3 regions of the Micromonospora sp. GCM10011542 genome follow, and region 1 is predicted to be linked to each of the others. Evidence: riboswitches for the same ligand, from Rfam matches in the RefSeq annotation. Region 1 holds a riboswitch; each other region holds the start of a gene.
The links. Region 1 has a riboswitch for cyclic di-AMP ahead of ACFOW4_RS26950 (transglycosylase family protein). Riboswitches for the same ligand answer to the same signal wherever they lie in the genome.
Positions count from the first base shown of each region.

Region 2: it holds a riboswitch for cyclic di-AMP, as region 1 does, so the genes downstream of both, ACFOW4_RS01000 (C39 family peptidase) here and ACFOW4_RS26950 (transglycosylase family protein) in region 1, are expected to answer to the same signal.
Region 3: it holds a riboswitch for cyclic di-AMP, as region 1 does, so the genes downstream of both, ACFOW4_RS23305 (coiled-coil domain-containing protein) here and ACFOW4_RS26950 (transglycosylase family protein) in region 1, are expected to answer to the same signal.

Region 1 is NZ_JBHSBO010000062.1:47,905-55,060, forward strand. It holds gene ACFOW4_RS26935 (M28 family peptidase) at 1-122, shown strand, start outside; gene ACFOW4_RS26940 (SDR family oxidoreductase) at 206-904, opposite strand; gene htpG (molecular chaperone HtpG) at 1,065-2,981, shown strand; cyclic di-AMP (ydaO/yuaA leader) riboswitch at 3,303-3,474, shown strand; gene ACFOW4_RS26950 (transglycosylase family protein) at 3,474-4,145, shown strand; gene ACFOW4_RS26955 (hypothetical protein) at 4,241-4,603, opposite strand; gene dinB (DNA polymerase IV) at 4,731-5,918, opposite strand; gene ACFOW4_RS26965 (GNAT family N-acetyltransferase) at 5,994-6,500, opposite strand; gene ACFOW4_RS26970 (GNAT family N-acetyltransferase) at 6,497-7,018, opposite strand; gene ACFOW4_RS26975 (glutamate synthase-related protein) at 7,084-7,156, opposite strand, start outside.
Region 2 is NZ_JBHSBO010000003.1:88,088-95,243, forward strand. It holds gene ACFOW4_RS00980 (HAD family hydrolase) at 1-529, opposite strand, end outside; gene ACFOW4_RS00985 (acyltransferase family protein) at 875-2,140, shown strand; gene ACFOW4_RS00990 (hypothetical protein) at 2,233-2,715, shown strand; gene ACFOW4_RS00995 (hypothetical protein) at 2,856-3,620, shown strand; cyclic di-AMP (ydaO/yuaA leader) riboswitch at 3,989-4,128, shown strand; gene ACFOW4_RS01000 (C39 family peptidase) at 4,375-5,214, shown strand; gene ACFOW4_RS01005 (alpha/beta fold hydrolase) at 5,417-6,151, shown strand; gene ACFOW4_RS01010 (CDP-glycerol glycerophosphotransferase family protein) at 6,153-7,156, opposite strand, start outside.
Region 3 is NZ_JBHSBO010000058.1:528,997-536,152, forward strand. It holds gene ACFOW4_RS23280 (heavy metal translocating P-type ATPase) at 1-1,563, opposite strand, end outside; gene ACFOW4_RS23285 (hypothetical protein) at 1,560-2,489, opposite strand; gene ACFOW4_RS23290 (heavy-metal-associated domain-containing protein) at 2,509-2,718, opposite strand; gene ACFOW4_RS23295 (metal-sensitive transcriptional regulator) at 2,867-3,163, shown strand; gene ACFOW4_RS23300 (YibE/F family protein) at 3,455-4,807, shown strand; cyclic di-AMP (ydaO/yuaA leader) riboswitch at 4,974-5,104, shown strand; gene ACFOW4_RS23305 (coiled-coil domain-containing protein) at 5,109-6,128, shown strand; gene ACFOW4_RS23310 (carbonic anhydrase) at 6,185-6,901, opposite strand; gene ACFOW4_RS23315 (helix-turn-helix transcriptional regulator) at 7,101-7,156, shown strand, end outside.

The sequences.
Region 1 (7,156 bases):
AGCGCACGTTCAACGTGGCCGGCTACGCCGGCCAGACGGTGGTCCTGAAGTTCACCGGCACCGAGGACTCCTCGTTGCAGACCAGCTTCGTCGTGGACGACGTGACGCTGCAGGCCAGCTGATCCGGGCGGTCGGGCGGGGTGGGCGCGGACGCCCACCCCGTCCGACCAGGACCGTCAGCGGTGGAGATCCCTCAAGCCCGGGGTCAGGGAAGCTGCGGGTAGAGCGCCGCCACCCCGCCGGCCAGCCCGGCCTGGACCTGCCGGCTGACGTCGTCGGCGAGGATCTCGTACGCGTCGGCCTCGATGCCGTCCACGGCGATCCGGGCGATCTGCGCCGGGTCGGACTTCGGGGCGGTGACCCCGGCGGTCATGTCGGTGTCCATGTAGCCGACGTGCAGGCCGGCGACCCGGACGCCGCGTTCGGCGAGCTGGACGCGCAGCGCGTTGGTCAGCGCCCACTCGGCCGACTTGGCGGCGCTGTACGCGCCGACCGCCGGGAAGCTCACCCAGGACAGCGCGGAGAGCACGTTGAGCATCGCGCCGCCGCCGTTGCCGGCGATGATCGGGGCGAATGCCCGGGCCATCGACAGGGTGCCCAGGTAGTGGGTCTCCATCTCCAGCCGAACCAGCTCCAGGTCACCCTCCAGCAGGTCGGTTCCGGTCTCGGTGCCGGCGTTGTTGATTAGTAGCGTCACGTCCCCGGCGAGCGCGGCGGCGGCGGCCACCGAGGCGGGGTCGGTGATGTCCAGTCGCACCGGCGTCACGCCGGGCAGGTCCACGCTGTCCGGGTTCCGGGCGCCGGCGTAGACGGTCGCGCCGCGGGCGAGGAGTTCGGCGGCCAGGTGCCGGCCGAAGCCACGGTTGGCGCCGGTGACGAGGGCGGTGGTTCCAGCGATCTTCATGACCGGAACCGTATCCGTCTGACTTCTGTTTAGCAAAGTCAGCCAGATCACCCGTCGTGCGACCCGGATCGGGAATACGACCCGGACGCGGACGCGACCCACCCCGTGACGGCTCGTATCCTTTCCGCGAACATCCGCATGAGCCGAGAAGGGAGACGGTGTGAGCAACCGGACCGAGACGTTGGAGTTCCAGGCCGAGGCGCGTCAGCTCCTCCAGCTGGTGGTCCACTCGATCTACTCGAACAAGGACGTCTTCCTGCGGGAACTCATCTCGAACGCGTCCGACGCGCTGGACAAGCTGCGGCTGGCGACGATGGTCGACAAGGACCTCGCCGCCGACACCGACGACCTGCACGTCGCCATCGAGGTGGACCGGGACGCCCGCACGCTGACCGTGCGGGACAACGGCATCGGGATGACCCGCGACGAGGTGGTCGGGCTGATCGGCACCATCGCCAAGTCCGGCACCGCCGAGCTGCTGCGCCAGCTGCGCGAGTCCGCCGACGCCCGTGCCTCGCAGGAGCTGATCGGCCAGTTCGGGGTCGGTTTCTACGCCGCGTTCATGGTCGCCGACCGGGTCACCCTGCTGACCCGCAAGGCCGGCGAGAGCGGCGGTACCCGCTGGGAGTCCACCGGCGAGGGCACGTACTCCATCGAGGCGGTCGACACCGCGCCGCAGGGCACGGCCGTCACCCTGCACCTCAAGCCGGCCGACGCCGAGGACAACCTGCACGACTACACCGCCGAGTGGACGATCCGGGAGATCGTCAAGCGGTACTCCGACTTCATCGCCTGGCCGATCCGGATGCGCGTCGAGCGCCCCGGCGCCGACGGCGCGGACGCCACCAGCGAGGTGCAGACGCTCAACTCGATGAAGGCGCTCTGGGCGCGGCCCCGCGACGAGGTCGACCAGGCCGAGTACCACGAGTTCTACAAGCACGTCAGCCACGACTGGGCCGACCCGCTGGAGATCGTGCACATGAAGGGGGAGGGGACCTTCGAGTACGAGGCGCTGCTGTTCCTCCCCAACCACGCCCCGCTCGACCTGTTCTCCCCGCAGGGCCGCCGCGGCGTGCAGCTCTACGTCAAGCGGGTGTTCATCATGGACGACTGCGAGGCGTTGGTCCCCAACTACCTGCGCTTCGTCAAGGGCGTGGTGGACGCGCACGACCTGTCGCTGAACATCTCTCGGGAGATCCTCCAGCAGGACCGGCAGATCCAGATCGTCCGCCGTCGCCTGGTGAAGAAGGTCCTCACCACCGTCAAGGACCTGAAGGCCAACCACCCCGAGCGCTACCGCACCTTCTGGACCGAGTTCGGCGCGGTGGTCAAGGAAGGGCTGATCGACGACACCGACAACCGGGAAACCCTGCTGGAGATCCTGTCGGTCGCCTCCACCCACGACCTGGCCGAGCCCACCGATCTGGCCGGCTACGTCGCGCGGATGAAGGACGGCCAGAGCGACATCTGGTACGCCACCGGCGAGTCCCGCACCACCATCGAGAACTCCCCGCACCTGGAGGCGTTCCGCGCCAAGGGCCACGAGGTGCTGCTGCTCACCGACCCGGTCGACGAGGTGTGGGTCGAGCGCGTCGGCGCGTACGAGGGCCGACCGCTGCGCTCCATCGCCAAGGGTGAGGTCGACCTGGACACCGCGGAGGAGAAGCAGGAGGCCGAGGCCGAGCGGGAACGGCAGCGTCAGGACTTCGCCGAGCTGCTCGGCTGGCTCGGCACCGCCCTGGCCGACCGGGTCCGGGAGGTCCGTCTCTCGTCCCGGCTGACCACCTCGCCGGCCTGCGTCGTCGGCGACGCGCAGGACCTCACCCCGACCCTGGAGAAGATGTACCGGGCGATGGGCCACGAGATCCCGCAGGTGAAGCGCATCCTGGAGGTCAACCCCGGACACCCGCTGATCGCCGGCCTGCGCAAGGCTCACGAGCAGGGCGGTGACACCGGCTCGCTGACCGAGACCGCCGAGCTGCTCTACGGGCTGGCGGTGCTCGCCGAGGGCGGCGAGCTGACCGACCCGGCCCGGTTCACCCGGGCGCTCGCCGACCGGCTGGCCCGCACCCTCTGATCCAGACGTATCGGCCGGCGGGGGAGCGCCTCCCGCCGGCCGATGCCAACTCGGCCGGAGCCCTCGACGGCGGGCCAGGTGGCGCACTCCGGCGACGTTCTCGTGCCCGGGTCGGGTGAACCGGAACGCCTCCGCGACGACGGACGGGTGGGCCGCAGCGGGCCTGATCAGAATCGGTCCATCGTGGTCACTGCACAGTCCCGCGCGGTCCGCAACCGCTACGCCGGGCTCCGCGCGGGGGCTGGTGAAGAAGTTCACAGGCAGTGGGCGACCGTCACCGACGGTGCCTAACGTCGGTCGGGTCCGCCAACGTGGACACCGCGACCGGTAACGCCAAATCCTGCCGCCGGCCGTCGGAACCCAGTCAACCGGGCAGGAGCGGGGGACCCAAGTTCCTCGGTGCACGTCACCTCGGGGTGAAGCCGCCATCGCGCGGCCGGGCTCCTCGGCCCGAACCCGACAGCTGACCTCGCCGGCGTGGAGGAAGCTCAGATGGCAACTGAATACGTTCCCCGTCACCGACGGGTCACCACCCGCCGCGTCGCCGTCGGTGCCCTGGCCGTCGGCGCGGTCACCGGCGCCGTCGCCCTGTTCGGCCCGGCCGCCCCGGCCCAGGCGGGCGTCAACTGGGACGCGATCGCCCAGTGCGAGTCCAGCGGCAACTGGCACATCAACACCGGCAACGGCTACTACGGCGGTCTGCAGTTCTCGCAGAGCACCTGGGCCGGCTACGGCGGCAAGAAGTACGCCGCCCGGGCCGACCTGGCCACCCGTGGCGAGCAGATCGCGATCGCCGAGAAGGTGCTCGACGGGCAGGGCATCGGTGCCTGGCCGACCTGCGGCAAGAAGGGCGGGTCGACGTCCGGCTCGTCCGGTAGGTCGTCGACCAGCTCCGGCTCGTCGTCGAAGTCCACGTCGAAGTCCGGCTCGACCTCGAAGCCGAAGGAGCGGTCCTCGCGCGACGACCAGCCGGCGACCCGCAGTCACCGGCGCACCGCGCCGGCCGGCGGCTCGACGTACCTGGTCAAGCCGGGCGACACCCTGTCGCAGATTGCTCAGGCGCAGCGGGTGGCCGGCGGCTGGCAGGCGCTGTACGAGCAGAACAAGAAGCTGATCGGCGCCGACCCGGGCCTGATCTTCCCGGGTCAGCGGCTCAGCCTCTGACGCACGGCACACGGACGCCCGACCGGATACCGGTCGGGCGTTTCGTGTGTGCGACGACGTCGGACGCGCCCGTGTGGTGGGCGCGGTCTGCGGCGTCAGGCCGCCGAGGCGGTCGCCCCGGACCCGCGACGCGACGACGCGGAGCCGGCCGCCCGGTTGCGTCGTGCCGCCGGCACCGACTCCGCCGACCAGCCGGAGCCGGTGGCGGCGCCCTCGCCCCCGTCGGCCGTCGCGGGTGTCTCGGTCGAGCCGCGTGCCAACCGGAGCGACTGTTCGGCGCTGCTGCGGGCGGCGCACGGCCAGGGTTGGCCGGCGCACAGCAGGTTGCGGCAGGCGCCGTTCTCGTCCGGCTCGTGGGCGCTCAGCACGTCCACGGCCAGCTGCCAGAGCAGCGGGTCCGTCACGTCCGCGGGACGCTCGGTGCGGCGGCTCGGTCGATTGCTGCTGTCCTCGGACATGGTGGTCCCCCCTGTCAGGCTGATTCCCTGCACAGTCACCCAACATGCCCGGGGCTAAACCCGCCACCTGCTGTGATGTGCCTTTCAGCTCAGGTCGCCGCCGGTGTGCCGGGGCCGTGGATGTGCGTCAGTCCGGCAGCAGCGGCATCTCGACGCCCGGGTCCCGGCCGAGCAGTACCGCGCGCGTGAGCGCGGCCGAGCCGAACCGGTCCCGGACGGCGTCGACCGCCGCGTCCAGCTCGGCGCCCGGATCGCGGTCGAAGGGCAGCTCCGGCTGGACCGGGTTGTCGTCGAGGTTGGCGACCGAGACGCCGATCAGCGTGACGCCCCGCCGGTCGATGTCAGGCAGCGCGGCCCCCAGCAGCGCCCGTGCGGCGGCCAGCAGCGGCACGGTGTCCGCGGTGGCCTTGACGAGGGTGTGCGAGCGGGTGGCCCGGGCGTAGTCGCCGAACCGTAGCCGCAGCGTCACCGTGCGCCCGGACCGGCCGGCGGCTCGCATCCGGCGGGTGACCCGGTCGACGAGGCCGGCCAGGGTGGCGTCCAGGTCGGCCGACGTGTGCGGGGCACGGCCCAGCGCGTGCTGTGCGCCCATCGACCCGCGCCGCCGGCCCACCTGCACCGACCGCGGGTCGCGGTGGTGCGCCAGCGCGTGCAGGTGCCGGCCGGCACCCCCGCCGAGCAGCGACACCAGAGCCGCCTCGCCCAGCCGCGCCACGTCGCCCACGGTGTGGATCCGCCGCTCGCGCAGCTTGGCGGCGGTGACCGGCCCGACGCCCCACAGCCGCTCGACCGGCAGCGGGTGCAGGAAGTCCCGTTCGCGTTCGGGCGCGACGACCAGCAGCCCGTCGGGCTTGGCCACCCCGCTGGCCACCTTGGCCAGGAACTTCGTCCGCGCCACCCCGACCGTGATGGGCAGGCCGACCTGCTCGCGTACCTCGCGGCGCAGCCGGTCGGCGATCCCGACCGGAGCCCCGACCAGCCGCCGCAGACCGCCCACGTCGAGGAACGCCTCGTCGATGGAGAGCCCCTCGACCAGCGGGGTGGTCCGCCGGAAGATCTCGAACACCGCGCGGCTGGCCGCCGTGTACGCCGACATCCTCGGCGGCACCACGATCGCGTCCGGGCAGAGCCGCCGCGCCTGCTGGCCGCCCATCGCGCTGCGTACCCCTCGGGCCTTCGCCTCGTAGCTGGCCGCCAGCACCACGCCGCCGCCGACGATCACCGGCCGACCGCGCAGCCGAGGATCGTCGCGCTGCTCGACCGACGCGTAGAAGGCGTCCAGGTCGGCGTGCAGGATGGTGGCCTCGGTCGACACGAACACATGTTCGCATGGCGGCCAACCTCAGCGCACTGACCTGGGCGGACGTGCGTGACCGGTACGTCCGGGCGGCTACCGTGGTGGCGCGGGGTCCGCCGGTTGCCGGTAGTGCCGCAGCGCCACCGGGCGGCCGTCCGGGGCGGTCCAGTCGGCGGTGGTGGTGCCGGCGTACCGCCAACCGGCCTGCTCGTAGCGGGCGATGGCCGCGGCGTTCTCGGCGACCACCTCGAGGATCAGGTCGCGACCGCGCTCGGCGGCCCACCGGCGTACCTCGGCCAGCAGCACGCCACCCAGCGCCGACCCGCGGGCGGTCGGAACCACGAAGAACCGGCTCACCTCGGCCGACGGGCGGGCGGGTGGGCCGTCCGCCGGGGCGGGCAGCGGGCGCACGGCCACGTGCCCGACGATCGTCGCGGCGTCGTCGACGGCCACCCAGGCCGGTTCGGCGTCGCGCAGCCACCGCTGCGGGTCGGCCGGCCAGTTCAGCGGATAGCGGTCGGCCCGGTGCACCAGGGCGAGTGCCGTGACGCACCCGTCGAGGTCGGCGGGCCGTCGACGGCGGACGTGTGGCGGGCTCACAGCCCTTCGAACGGGGCCGCGTAGCGGAACTCGCCCCGGATCGACTCCCGCCAGGCGCTCAACGGGCGGGCCTGGAAGTACCGCGGCCCCCACGGCTGCGGCGGGGTGACGCCCACCTCGACGGCCGGCCGGAACCCGAAGCGCGGGTAGTAGTCGGGGTGCCCGAGCAGGATCACCAGCGGCTCGTCGCGGGCGTCGGCCGCGCCGAGCACCGCGTGCATCAGCCCCGAGCCGACGCCGCGCCGCTGCCAGCCCGGGAGCACGCCGAGCGGTCCGAGGCCGAGCGCGACCGGCTCGCCGGCCACCCGACCGCGGGTCGCCACCACGTGCCCCACCACCTGGCCGTCCGGGGCGACCGCGACCAGGGAGTACGCGGGCAGCCAGCCCTCGTCGGCGCGCAGCGCGTCGACCAGTGTCGCCTCGACGGGTACGCCACCGGCGTCCGGCGGGGTGAAGGCGGCGGCGTGCACCGCGCGGATGGCGTCGACGTCGGCGGCTGTCTCACGTCTGATCAGCACCGCGCCACGATACGGTGGCTCCCGACGTCGCCTCCACGGATTATCGGCCCGGTGACCGGCTCTGGTCACCCGACCGCGGTGGGGGAGGGCGGGGCGCTGCCACCCTGCGGAACCTCGCCGGTCATCAACCGGACGATT
Region 2 (7,156 bases), on a different contig from region 1:
GGCACGCCTTCATGCCGGCCTCGATGGCGGGGCGCGCGTCGTTGTCCGGCCGGTCGCCGACGTAGAGGATCGACGACGCGTCGCCACCGCCCTCGCGAACGACCCGCTCGAAGAAGCCCGGTGACGGCTTCGCCACGCCCCACCCCTCCGACGTGCCGATCACGTCGACGGAGAGGTCGAGAGCGCGCAGGATCGGCTCGGCGTGAGTCGGCTGGTTGCCGGCCAGGCCCACGAACAGGCCCTGATCCTTGAGGGAGGCCAGGCACGCTCGCGCGTCGGGATAGAGATCCTCTTCGCCGAACGACTCCGGCTTGTCGGCGGCTGCCCGGCGCTCCAGCTCGGCTGCGAGATCGAAATCGGGACGGAAGGCCCGGAACGTCTCCCGATAGTCCAGGCCCCGGGCGATCACCGCACCGAAGACCGCCGAGAACGTGTGCCGTGGAACGCCGAGCCAGTCCGCCCAGGTCTGGAACTCGCGGGACTCGTCGAGAATCGTCCCGCCCACATCGAAGAAGATCGCGTCGATCACCGGCGTTCCTCCGTGACGGTCGCGTTGCCAGTGGATCATAGACGGAATTCGACGTCGAGGCTGGGCGCGGAGGCGACCGCGCTGCGGAACGCGGTGGACCGTTCGTCGATCAGCCGCAGCAGGTCGGGAAACTCCAGAGGTCGAGCGGCGGTGGCCGACGGCCCGGGGTACCGGACGCGGGCCCGGCCCGATCGTGAGCCGGTAGGGTGCCCCGGTGCGGCCCGCCCGGGCCGCCGTGGACCGCGCCGCGCCTCACGGCCGGGCGGGTGGACGCCGCTCCGCCCGGCGTCGCGCCAAGGAGGAGAGGTACGTGCTGGTGACCCTGCGGAGCGTCGGAACCCAGGCATGACGAGCACCACGGCCGCCGTCGCGGAGGCCCGTCCAGAGCGCGTCGCCGGGCGCCTGCCCTCGCTGACCGGGCTGCGTTGGATCGCCGCGCTGCTGGTGTTCGGCTTCCACGTCGCCACCATGGGGATCATCGTCGAGCCCGACTACCGGGCGGTGGTCGACAAGGTGTTCGCCCTGGGCCTGTCCGGAGTGGAGTTCTTCTTCATCCTCAGCGGCTTCGTGCTGGTCTGGTCGGCGCGGGACGGCGAGCGGAAACGGTCCTTCTGGCGGCGGCGATTCGCCAAGATCTACCCGAACCACCTGGTGCTCTGGGCCGCAGCGCTGCTGGTCGCCCTCTGGTTCGCCGACCCGATCTCCCCGGCCGTCGCGGTGGAGAACCTGCTGCTGTTGCAGGCGTGGGACGCGCGGTCCGGCTGGTTCTACAGCGTCAACACGGTGAGCTGGTCGCTGTCCTGCGAGTTCTTCTTCTACCTCTGCCTGCCGCTGGCGCTGCCGCTGTTGCGCCGGGCCCGGCCCTGGGCGCTGTGGGCGGTGGTGGTCGCGGTGCCGCTGCTGATCCTCGCGCTCTGGCCGGCCCAGACGCTGGTGCCGGAGGTCAACCGGTGGTGGTTCGCCCAGATCTTCCCGCCGGTGCGGTCGCTGGAGTTCTGGATGGGCGCGGCGGCGGCTGAGCTGATGCGTCGGGGCTGGTGGCGGGGCCCTCGGCTGAGTGTCGCCAGTGTGCTCTTCGTGGTCGTCTGGGTGGCCGCCGCGCAGTGGGTCCGCGCGGAGCTGTGGGCGGCCCTGCTCGCGGCGGCGTACCTGCTGGTCATCACCGCCGCGGCCGACGCGGACGTCCGTGGCGGGTCCTCACCGTGGCGGTCCCGCCCGCTGATCTGGTTGGGTGAGGTGTCGTTCGCCTTCTACCTGGTGCACGTCCTGGTGATGACGGCCGTTCTGCGTTGGTCCGGGAATCTGGGCGTCGGCTTCACCGGCTGGCGTGGTCCGGCGGTGGTGCTCGGCTTCCTGCTGCTGACCCTGGTGCTGGCCGGGCTGCTGCACCGCTACGTGGAGACGCCGTTGATGCGCCGGCTCGCACCTCGCCGCGGCGGGGCGCCGCCGGGCGGCGGCATCCCGCGACCGCGGACCGGCGACGACGCCGCGGTCACTGACGCCGCGGTCACTGACGCCGTGGTCACTGACGCCGCCGTGATCGATGAGGCCGCCACGGTCGACGACGATGCGGTCGACGACGGGCGACGGGTACGCGTCGACTCGCGCTGATCGCGTCCATGCTGGACCGGAGCCCCGGCGCGGCGACAGCCGACACGCCCGGCGTCGATGCGTGCGGCCGGCGCCGGCGGTAGCGTGGGGCCGTGCCTCCCGTCGCGCTCACCTGTCCGTTGTGGTGGGTGGCGCGCTGGGCGACGCGGCTGCTGACCAGCCTGGCCGTGCTCGCCGCCCTGGCCCTCGGCGCCGGTGCGTCAGCCGCTGCGCCGGCCCAGGCCGGCCCGCCGCACATCTCGGCCGGGGCGACGGGCCCGCCGTCCTCCGGGTGGGTCGTCCCGTGCGGCGCCGCCGACCAGGCGGCCATGATCGCCGTCGGCCAGTCCACCCCGATCGCCGTGAGCCACGCCACCCCGGTCGCGGTCGACCACGCCACCCCGGTCGCCGTGAGCCAGGCGACCCCGGTCGCTGTGAGCCACGCCGGCTCGCCGACGTCACCCGACGCGCACGCGGCGGCGCCCGCCGTCGAGGCCGCCGGGCTGGCCGAGGGTGCCGCCGGCATCGCGGCACGGTGGTTGCCGCGTACCGCCGATCCGGCCACCCGGGCCTCCCGGGCCCCGCCGGCGCGCTGAGTCATCGGGGGCCCGCCCCGCCACCGCGCCTGTCGATCACCCATCTCCGCACCCCGCCCCGCCGAGCCGTGGCCCGCGCCGCGGCGGTCCCGGCGGCCGTGCGGCTTCCACCGCAGCGCTCTTCCCCCGAGGTGCCGACCATGGAGACCGTCCTCTACCAGTTTCTGACCGAGGTTCCGCAGGCCGCCGCCATCTGGTCGGCCCTGTTCCTCCTGGCCCTGACCGTGCTCACCGTGCTGGTCGCTCGCCCCGAGCGGGACCGGCCGGCCGTCGACCCGGCCCCGACGCCCACCGCCCGGGAGCTCGCCGCCGTCGAGGCGGCCGACCTGCGCCGGTACGCCGAGGAGGTGGCCGTCGCCGCGGCCGGCGCGGCGCAGACCGCCCGACGACGTCGCGCCGACTGGCTGGCCGCTCAGGAGGCGACCGAGCGGGCCTGGGTGGGGTACGACGAGGCGGAACGCGCCGCCCGCCGGTTCGCTGGCGCGGGTGCGCTCCCCAGCCCCCGCACGCCCCGCACCCCGACGGAGTACGCCGCCCGGGAGCGGTACCTGCACCGCGCGGCGATGGCGGCGCACTGGCGGGGTGACCTCTCGATGCGTCAGCTCACTGACGTGTTCGCGCACCGCAACGGGTGGGATCCCCGGCGGCACCCGGTCGAGCAGGAGGCGCTGCTGAGTCGCGCGATCCGGGACGGCAAGCTGCTCGCGCATCGCGCCGCGGCCGAGCGTGAGCAGGCCGCGTGGCGGAGTGCCGAGGTGGCCGCCGAGGCGGCTCGCGCGCTCGCGGAGGAGGCGTACGCGGCGGCGGCCCGGCTGCGACCGGTCCGGGTGCCGATCCGGCCGGCCACCACCACGGCGGCCCGCCCGGCGACCGCGGCCCGCTGGCGTCCGGCCCGGGTGGGCTGACTGTCATCGCCTGATGTTGAGGGGGCAGGCGCCGGGGTCGCCCGGCCGAAGATCGGTCCCGACCTGCGGTACGCAGACCGAAATCGTCCCAACCATGCCGTGAGCCGGGTCACACGACACCGAAACGGGCACCTGGCACGGCCGGGCGTAATCCTCACGCGAATGCGGCGTCATTGCCGGCCGGCTGTCCGGTTGTCGACCCCGGGTGCCGCCGTAACCGCTTGTCCCATCGAGTCACGTCAGCGGCGAAACGCGTAAAAATTGCCGCGCCAATTCAGGTTTACGCAGGTGAGCCTGGCTTGGCAGCGCGGGAGAGGACCAGTAGTGTTCGCTCGTCCGATGCGGTTACCGATCGCAAGAGGCGACGCCGCGTCGACCCGCTTAATCGTGATCTACGAGCCGGGGACCCAGGTACGTCCGGGGTGAATCCGCGAGCCACGGCCCGCGGTAGGGCGATCTTCCCGCCCGAATCCGTCAGCTAACCCGGTAGGCGGTTCCGGAAGGAGTTCCATTCCGTGCAGCACCATTCCACCCCCCGGTTGTTCCCCCGCCTCCACGGCGTCGCGGTACCCCCGCTCATTCGTCCGGTGACGGTGAGCTGACCCCCCGGGTCACCGCCCTTCCAGCCCGGCCCGGCCGGGCGTGCACCTGAGCTGCCACCACCCGCGCGGACCACGGTCCGCGCGCTGCCGCCTACCCGGATCCCGACCCGGCCCTGGTGCGCCGCTCTCGCCCCGAACCCGTGGAGGACCCCGTGAAGCACACTCTCAAGCGTCAGCTGCGTCGTCTCGCCAGCGAGCGCCCGTACCAGATCGTCGCCGCGTCCGCCGCGGCCCTGGCTCTCGCGTCCACCACCGGCGCCCTGCTCGCCAACGCCGACGACGCGCCCATCGGCCGTCAGACCGCGACCACCGTCGCCGCCGAACTTCGCAGCGACGCCGCCGCGATGGGCGGGGCGGGTGCCGCCGCGTCCGCGTCGACCAGCGGCTCGCCCGCCACCGCCGTGCCGGCCCCGACCAGCGCCTCCCGGGCCGCCAAGACCAGCGGTGACCCGGACCTGACCCGTAAGCCCGCGCCGCCGAAGCCGCCGGCGTCCAAGCTGCTGAAGTACGACTACCAGGCGCAGAACACCTTCTACAACTGCGGTCCGGCGGCCACCCGCAACGCGCTCAGCGCTGCCGGCATCGATCGCACGCAGGAGGAGCTGGGCGCCAAGCTGGGCACCACCGAGATGGGCACCAACTCGGCCGAGGACACCACCCGGGTGCTCAACGCCGAGGTCAAGGGCTCGCCGTACCGGACCCGGATGTTCCCGAACGCGCCCAGCCCGGCGCAGATGGACCGGCTCCAGGCTGACGTCGTGCGGGCGATCACCGACGGTCGCGGCGTGGTGGCGAATATCGTCGGGGACGCCACCGACACCGACGGCAACTGGCACTCCTACGGCGGCGGGCACTACATCGCCGTGGTGGGCTACAAGGACGAGGGCCGGACCGTGCGGATCGCCGACTCGGCCAACCCGGCCGACCCGTCCTACTGGATCAGCACCATCGACCTGGCCAACTGGATGACCACCCGGGGCTACTCCGCCTGAGTCACGCACGAGGCCCAACGGGCGCCGACCCCCTGCGCGGGGTCGGCGCCCGTTGCCGTCGCGGGCGGTCCGGAGCGCGACGAACCCGTACGCCGGGTGATTGGTGACGAATCCTCCACGATGGACCGACGGTGCGTAGATCCGAGTCTGGCCGGGCGATCGCCGGTGGTCGGGGTGGTGCGCGTCATGACAGACTGCGGCCGTGGCGGAGAAATTGCGCGGCGAGCCGGTCCTGTTGCTGCTGCACGGCATGGGGGCGACCGGGGACGTCTGGTCGCCCTGGGCGCCACTGCTCGAAGAGCGGTGGAGCGGGCGGTGGCTGGCACCGGACCTGGCCGGTCACGGCCGGTCGCCGTCGCTGCCGGAGTACTCGTTCGCCGGGATCGCCGACCGGGTCGCGCACGGCCTCGCCGTCGCCGACCGGGTGGTCGTACTCGGGCACTCCCTGGGCGGTGTGGTCGGTCTGGCACTCGCCGCCCGCCACGCGGGGGTGGCCGTCGACGCCGTGGTCGGGCTGGGCATCAAGGCGGTCTGGACGCCGGCCGAACTTGCCCGCGCCGGCGAGCTCGCCGCCCGCCCGGTGAGCTGGTTCGCCAGCCGCGATGAGGCGGCCCGCCGCTACCTGCGGGTGTCCGGGCTGGAGGGGCTGTTCCCGCCGGACCACCCGGCGGTGGACGCCGGGCTGCGGCAGGTTGACGGCCGATGGCGGCTGGCGATGGACCCCGCCGCGTTCGCCGTGGGTGCGCCCGACCTGGCCGCGCTGCTGGCGGCGACCGACGCGCCCGTACTGCTGGCCCGGGGCGAGCACGACCCGATGGTCACCGACGCCCAGCTCAGAGCCTTCGGCGTACCGGTCGTCACCCTGCCCGGGCTCGGCCACAACGCGCACCTGCAGGACCCGGCGGCCGTGCTGGCGCTGCTGGAGACGTACCGCTGAGCTAGGCGGTGGGGGAGAGCGACGGTGCCTGTCGCTCGGTCGCCTGATCCGGCGTCGCCGCCAGCTCCCGCCGGGCGGCGGCCAGGAACCCCTCGGCGTACGACTCGGCGGGGAAGTCGCCCAGGTAGCGGCGGCGGGTGAGCCAGCGGGCCTCGGCCAGCGGATCGGTGTCCAGCAGGGCGGTCAGCACCTCGTCGACGTTGGACATGTCCCGGCGCAGCACGTAGCCCGACCCGGCCAGCGGGAAGTGCTCGGTGAACCGGTCGCCCTCGTCGCCCATGTCGGTGACCGCGTACGGCTTGCCCGAGTAGAGGTAGTCGGAGATCACCCCGGACACGTCCGAGACCAGCGCGTCGGACCGGTTCACGCACTCGGCCAGGCTCAGCTCCCGGGCTGCGGCACCCACCACGTGCTGCCGCCCGGTGCTGGCCCGGTCGGCGACCAGCAGCTCGGTCAGCCGACCGAGCTGGCGGGCCGAGGCCGGGTTCTGCGCGGTGTACGGGTGGGCGCGCAGGATCACCGTCGCGCCGCGCTCCAGCAGCCGCCGCAGCAGCTTCTCGGCCACCGGCAGCGAGCAGTAGTCGGCGTCGGCGTGGTGCCCGGTCCAGGTCGGGGTGTAGAGCACCGTCGGCTGGGCCAGGCCGCGCACCGGCTCCTGGCGCACCTCGATCGACTCCACCTGCGGGCGGCCCACCACCACGAACTTCTCGGCCGGGATGTCCACCCCGGCTCGGGCGTACCGGTCGATCGCCGCCGGGCCGGCCACGAAGATCCGGTCGAAGATCGCCGACACCGGGTTGGCGCTCGGCGCCTTGTCGCTGTCACCGTGGTGCAGCTGGACGTGGGTGAGCTGGGTGAACCGGATGCAGTGGCTGTTCTTCGCGCCGTGGTTGACGTAGAACGCCGCCCGCAGGCTCGGCACGAAGACCTCGTCCATCGCCCGCAGGGTGGGGCAGTAGACCACCGGGGCCGTGGTGGCGGCGGCGATCGGGGCCAGGAACTCCG
Region 3 (7,156 bases), on a different contig from region 1:
CACGCCGCGCCCGTCGACCGTCCCGGTCACGCCGAGCCCCTCGACGTTCGCGAAGTCGGTCACCGGGGGCAGCGCGCCGGCCTCGGCGGCACCGGCGGCGACCGCCCGGGCGATGGGGTGCTCGGAGGCGGCCTCCACCGCCCCGGCGAGCCGGAGCAGCTCGGCGCCGTCCTCCCCGGCCGCCGGGACCACGTCCACCAGGGTCATCCGGCCGGTGGTCACCGTGCCGGTCTTGTCCAGCACCACCGTGTCCACCCGCCGGGTCGACTCCAGCATCTCCGGCCCCTTGATCAGGACGCCGAGCTGGGCACCCCGGCCCGTGCCGACCAGCAGGGCGGTCGGCGTGGCCAGGCCCAGCGCGCACGGGCAGGCGATGATCAGCACGGCCACCGCGGCGGTGAACGCGGCGGTCGGCCCCGACCCGGTGCCCAGCCACCAGCCCAGCGTGCCGACGGCCAGCGTGATGACGATCGGCACGAAGACGCCGGAGATCCGGTCCGCCAGCCGCTGCACGGCCGCCTTGCCGCTCTGTGCCTGCTCGACCAGCTCGGCCATCCGGGCCAGCTGGGTGTCCCCGCCGATCCGGGTGGCGGTGACCACCAGCCGGCCGCCCGCGTTCACCGTGGCGCCGACCACGGCGTCGCCGGGGCCGACCTCGACCGGCACCGACTCGCCGGTCAGCATGCTGGCGTCCACCGCCGAGGTGCCCTCGTCGACCACCCCGTCGGTGGCGATCTTCTCGCCGGGGCGGACCACGAACCGGTCACCGACGGCGAGCTGGTCCACCGGGATCCGGGTCTCCACTCCGCCGCGCAGCACCGCGACGTCCCTGGCGCCCAGCTCGAGCAGGGCGCGCAGGGCGGCCCCGGCGGTGCGCTTGGAGCGGGCCTCGAAGTAGCGGCCGGCCAGGATGAACACGGTGACCCCGGCCGCCGCCTCCAGGTAGATGGCGCCGGCGCCGTCGGTGCGGGTGATGTCGAACCGGAACGGGTGCGTCATCCCGGGCAGGCCCGCGTCGCCCAGGAAGAGGGCCCAGAGCGACCAGCCGAACGCGGCGAGGGTGCCGAGCGAGACGAGGGTGTCCATGGTCGCGGCGCCGTGCCGCAGGTTGATCAGCGCGGCCCGGTGGAACGGCAGCCCGCCCCAGACCACGACCGGGGCCGCGAGGGTCAGCGAGAGCCACTGCCAGTAGTCGAACTGCCAGGCCGGCACCATGGCCAGCAGCACCACCGGCACGGTCAGCACCGCTGACACCCAGAGCCGGGTACGCGGGCCGTGCAGCTCGTCCGCCGGCTCCACGGTCGGCTCGACGGCGGCCGGTGGGGGCGGGAGCACGGCGGTGTAGCCGGTGCGGCGAACGGTGTCGATCAGGTCGTCCGGCGTCACGTCGTCGGCGTACCGGACGGTGGCCTTCTCGGTGGCGTAGTTGACGGTGGCGGTCACCCCGTCCATCCGGTTCAACTTCTTCTCGATCCGCGCCGCGCAGGACGCGCAGGTCATGCCGCCGATCGCCAGCTCGATGCGGTTCGGCGCCTCGGGTAGCGGCCTACTGGTGGTGGTCATCGTGGGCTCCCGTCGGTCGTGACGGTGAACTCGGCGGTGTGCACCGCGCCGCCGTGCCGGAAGTCGAGGTAGAGCCGGTAGCTGCCCACGGACGGGACCTCGGCGAAGAAGGTCACCGCGGGCCCGGGTCGGGTCCGCCCGTCGCCGGGCGTGCCGTCCGGGTGCACGTGCAGGTACGCGAGGTCCCCCTGGCGCAGCGCCACCAGGTGGCCGTACGCGCCCAGGTAGGGCTCCAGGTCGATGACCGGTGCGCCGTCTCGGCTGACCGTCAGGGTCAGCGGCGAGGTCCGGCCGGGCCGCGGGGCGCCGGCCAGGGTGACCGTGTAGCCGTCGACCGTGGTGCTGGTCGCCGGGGCGGGCAGCGGTCGCTCGGTCAGCGCGCCGGGGACGGTCACGTCCACGCCGAGGGTCAGCGGTTCCCCACCGGTCGGGGTGAAGTCGGCGAACGCCCGCCACTGGCCCGGACCGGCCAACGGGGAGGTCACCCGCCAGGTGCCGTCCGGCGCCATCTCGGGATGTACGTGGCGGAAGCCGGAGAGGTCGCGCCGGGCCACGACGAGGTGCATCCGCTTGTCGTGCGCCACGTCGAAGGCGGTGACCGGCCGGCCGTCCGGGCCGGTGATCCGGTAGGCGAACTGGTCGGCGGGCGCCGCGACCGGCTCGACGGTGTAGCCGTGCTCGGAGACGAGCAGGCCGCCGGGGAACCGCTCGACGGCGTCGCCGGCTGAGTCGCCGTGCCCGCCTGTGGCGTCGTCGTGCCCGCCCTCGGTGGCGCCGTGCGCGGCGTCGCCGGTGGCGGCGCTGGCGTCGTGGCGCGCCTCGGCGATCGGGGCGACGGGGCCGGCGACCTGGCCGACCCCGTACGCCGCTCCGAACACCGCCGCGAGGCCGAGGGCGAAGCCGCTGAGCTTCATCGCCGTGTTCATCGGGGCACCCCGGTCTCCGTCACGCGTCGACGAGGTCGTAGCCGGCCTCGTCGACGGCGGCGCGCACCGACGCCGGGTCGAGCGGGGCCTCGCTGGTGACGGTGACCCGGCCGGCGGTCAGATCGACCTGCACGTCGGTGACGCCGGCGATGGCGCCGACCTCGCTGCTGACCGCGCTCACGCAGTGCCCACAGGTCATGCCCTGCACCTGGTACGTCGTGGTGACCATCGGAACTCCCTCCACCGCCTCCAGCCTATACCCCCAGGGGGTAAATCGGAGACGGACCGCTTCTCGATCACTTACCGGTACCCGGTGGGGGTATCCGGCCCAAGGAGGACCGTACCATACCCCCCAGGGGTACGCTATCCTGGTCGACATGACCGCACCCACTCCGATCCGCGGGTACACCGCCAGCAAGGACCAGCTGCTCGCGCGGCTCCGCCGCGTCGAGGGGCAGGTCCGGGGCATCGAGAAGATGGTCGACGAGGACCGCTACTGCATCGACGTGCTCACCCAGATCTCCGCCATCCAGGCCGCGCTGGACAAGGTCGCCCTGGGGCTGCTCGACGGGCACGCCCGGCACTGCATGCACGAGGGTGCGGCCGAGGGCCGGGCCGACGAGATGGCCAGCGAGATGATGGCGGCCGTCGGGCGGTTGATGAAGCGGGGCTGACCGATCGGCTCCCGACACCCCGGCGCGACCTGCGACCCGGGTTCGGGCTGGTTACCATTCCCGACGATGACCCTCCGGATGCCGTACCACCCGCCGCGCCCGAACCGACGGGCGCCGACACCGCCACCGCGTGGCGGAGCCGGCGGACGGCCGAGCCGATCCCTCACGGTGTGTCACCGATCCGTCGTCGCGCAGCGATCCGGCGCGTCCTGTGCCGCGTTCCCACGGAGGCGGTGAACCAACCGACCCGCCGGCACGTACCCCGCACCGGATCCGTTGGGAGAATTCGCTTTGGGCGCCGACCACACCCGTCCCGCTCCGTCCGCCCCGCCGCGGGTGCGACGGATCCTCGTCGCGACGGTGGTGCCCCTCTTCGTCGCCACGGTTCTCGCCGCCCTGGTGCTCTGGCCGCGCGGCGGCACCCCGTCGACCGACGGTGGCGCCAACGTTCCGCGCTACCACGGCACGGTCACCCGGATCGTCACCGAACCCTGCCCGCCGGCCCCGGAGGGGACGCCGGGAGCCGCGGCCGGGCCGTGCGGCACGGTCAGCGTCCGGGTCGACGACGGGCCGGCGGCCGGTCAGCAGGTGGAGGCACCGGTACCGGCCGGCCCCGGCGCGCCCCGGGTGCAGGCCGGCGACGACATCATCCTGGTCGAGCTGACCGACCCCACCGACCCGGCCAGCAGCAGCTGGAACATCGCCGAACACCAGCGCGGCACTCCGCTGGTCTGGCTGGCGGTCGTCTTCGCCGTCGCCATCGTCGCGTTCGGCCGGTGGCGCGGTCTGGCGGCGCTCGCCGGGCTGGCCGCCAGCTTCGCCATCCTGCTCGCCTTCGTGCTGCCCGGCATCAGCGCCGGCCGGTCGCCGCTGCTGGTCGCGGTGGTCGGCGCCGCCCTGATCATGTTCGTCGTGCTCTACCTGACGCACGGGGTGACCGCGCAGACCTCGGTAGCGGTCCTCGGCACCCTGGGCAGCCTGGTGCTGACCGGGGTGCTCGGCACGATCGCCACCGCGGCCACCCACCTGACCGGCTTCGGCAGCGAGGACGCCACCACGCTGTCGATGTTCCAGGCCGACGTGGACCTGCACGGGCTGCTCCTCGCCGGCATCATCATCGGCTCGCTGGGCGTGCTGGACGACGTCACGGTCACCCAGGCGGCCACCGTCACCGAACTGGCGCACGCGAACCCCGGGCTGTCCCGGTTGCAGCTCTACCGGGCCGCGACCCGGGTCGGCCGGGCACACATCGCGTCCACGGTCAACACCATCGTGCTGGCGTACGCCGGGGCCTCCCTACCGCTGCTGCTCCTGCTCACCGCCGACTCGCGGCCGATCGGGGAGATGCTGACCAGCGAGTTCCTGGCTCAGGAGATCGTGCGCAGCGGGGTCGCCACGCTCGGCCTGATCGCCGCCGTCCCGCTGACCACCGGGCTGGCGGCGGTGGTGACCGCAGCCGGGCGGGACGGGTCCGCGCCGGCCGGCGACGCCCCCTCCACCAGCCGGCCGGCATCGGAGCGGGCGGAGGCGCTGGCCGCGCTGAGCACCCCTCGCGCGGGCCGGGTCGACCCGGCGCGCGGCCCATCGTCCACCGCCACCGCCGGGTGGCCGGAGCCGAACAGGAGCACGGATACGGCATGGTGACACTCCTCAGCGTGACCGGGTCGGGCGTCCGCCCTGAGAACCGCGTCACTGGTCACTCAGCGCCATGGCGAAATGACACTTTTGGTAGGCATCCGGACGTAGCTCTGCGGGTGGACTCTCGGGTAACCTCGCTGCCGGTTACCGCCGAAGGCGCGCAGCGGCGCCTGCGGTGCCACCGCCCAATCGCCAAGCGGCGAGCCGGGAACCCAGGTACGTGGGGTGAATCCGCAACAGCGGTAGGGGCCACTTCCGCCCCGAACCCGTCAGCTAACCCGGTCGGCGGTCGACGGAAGGGAACAGAGTGACGGCACCCCTACGCCGCTGGCTGACGCCCGTGGTGGCCGTGTTCGCCGCCTTGACCGTGCTCGCCGGACCCCTCCCGGCGCACGCCGCCCCGAACACCCCCACGCCCTCCGGGCACGAGGAGGACGGCGAGCCCCAGCTGCTCAACGACGTCATCGAGCAGACCAACCGCGCCTACCTGGCGGCCCAGTCCAAACTGGACAAGTCCAAGAAACGGCAGCTCCAGCTCGCGCTCGAGGTGAAACGGGCCCAGGCCGACCTCGACGCGCTCGCCCCGCAGGTGTCCCAGATCGCCGCCCAGTCGTACCGGACCGGCCGGGTCGGCGCGATGGCGATGCTGCTGGAGAGCGGCACGCCGGACTCGTTCGTCCAGCGGGCCGCCGCACTCGACGAGCTGAACATGGTCAACGAGCAGAAGCTGGCCGAGGTCAACGCGGTGAAGACCCGCGCCGAGCAGGCGAAGCTGGCCCTCGACGCGGAGGTCCGCGAGCAGCAGAAGCAGGCCGCTCTGATCGCGAAGCAGAAGCACGACGCGGACAAGGCGCTCGCCCTGGTCGGCGGCCAGGGCTTCACCGGCGGTCTGGTCGCGGCCACCTCGCCGGTGGCCCGGATCGGCCCGGGCCGCGACTCCGACGGCGACTGGCGGCCGGAGTCGCGTTCGGTGGACGACCCGACCACCTCGGGCACCATCACCCCGCGGACCCTGCACGCCTACAAGGAGGTCCGGCGGGCCGGCTTCAACCGGTTCGCGGGCTGCTACCGCCCTGGCGGCCCGTGGGAGCACCCGAAGGGCCGCGCCTGCGACTGGTCGTTGGAGAAGAGCGGCTTTCGCCCGTGGCACAACACCGACACCCGGACGTACGGCAACAACCTGGCCGCGTTCCTCATCCGCAACGCCGACCGGCTGGGCATCTACTACGTGATCTGGAACCGGCAGATCTGGTTCCCGGCCACCGGCTGGAAGTCGTACAGCGGACCGTCGAACCACACCGACCACGTGCACATGTCGCTGCTCTGACGTCGGACGAACGCGTCGAGGGCCGCCCCGCAGAACGCGGGGCGGCCCTCGACGCGTCAGGCGGCGGACGCGGCCGGGTCGGTGGGCACGTCCAGCGCGGTGGTGCCGGCCGGCACGGCGGCCACCTGCCGCACCACGCCGGCGGCGAGCCGGTACGACAGCCCGACCACCGCGCACCGTCCCTCGGCCACCTCGTCGGCCAGGACGGGTGAGTGACCGAGCAGCGCCTCGACGGTCTGTGCGATGTGGATGTCGACGATGCCGTCGATGTCGTGCACGCCCTCGGCGGCGGCCCGGCGCAGGCCGGGCAGCACGGCGTCGACCACCGCGCCCAGATGTCCCGGGGGCACGACGCCGGTGGTGGCCACCTCCCGGGCCGCCTGCACGGCGCCGCACGAGTCGTGCCCGAGGACCACCACCAGCGGGGTGCCGAGCACGGTCACCGCGTACTCCACGCTGCCCAGCACCTCGGGGCCGACCGTGTGGCCGGCGGTGCGGACGACGAAGAGGTCACCCAGCCCGCGGTCGAAGATGATCTCGGCGGCGAGGCGGGAGTCGGAACAGCCGACGATCACGGCGAACGGGTGCTGCCCGTCGGCGACGGCAGCCCGGTGTCCGGCGTCCTGGTTGGGATGGCGCGGAGCACCGGTGACGAAACGCTGGTTGCCCTCGACCAACTCGGCGTACGCCTGCGCCGGGTCGGTCGGCGCGGCCGACCGCTCGGGGGCTCGCTGGGTAACCGGCTGTCCGCCGGGTGTACCGGGACGACTCATCCCCGCACCTCGTCTCCACGCGTTTGACCTGCACATCCCGGCCCACGGGTGGGCGCGGGCCCGGGCTTCACCGTCACACGCACCGCAAGGTACGTCAACCTATACGTGATATAGATTTCATACGTTGACCCCGGCCGGTCCTGCGCTCAGGTCCGGCGGGCGGTGCGGGATCCGGAAGGCGGGTCATACGATGGCGGGCATGGGGACGGCAGCGGGTGGGTACGGCGGCGCCCGGAACTGGACCTTCCTCACCAA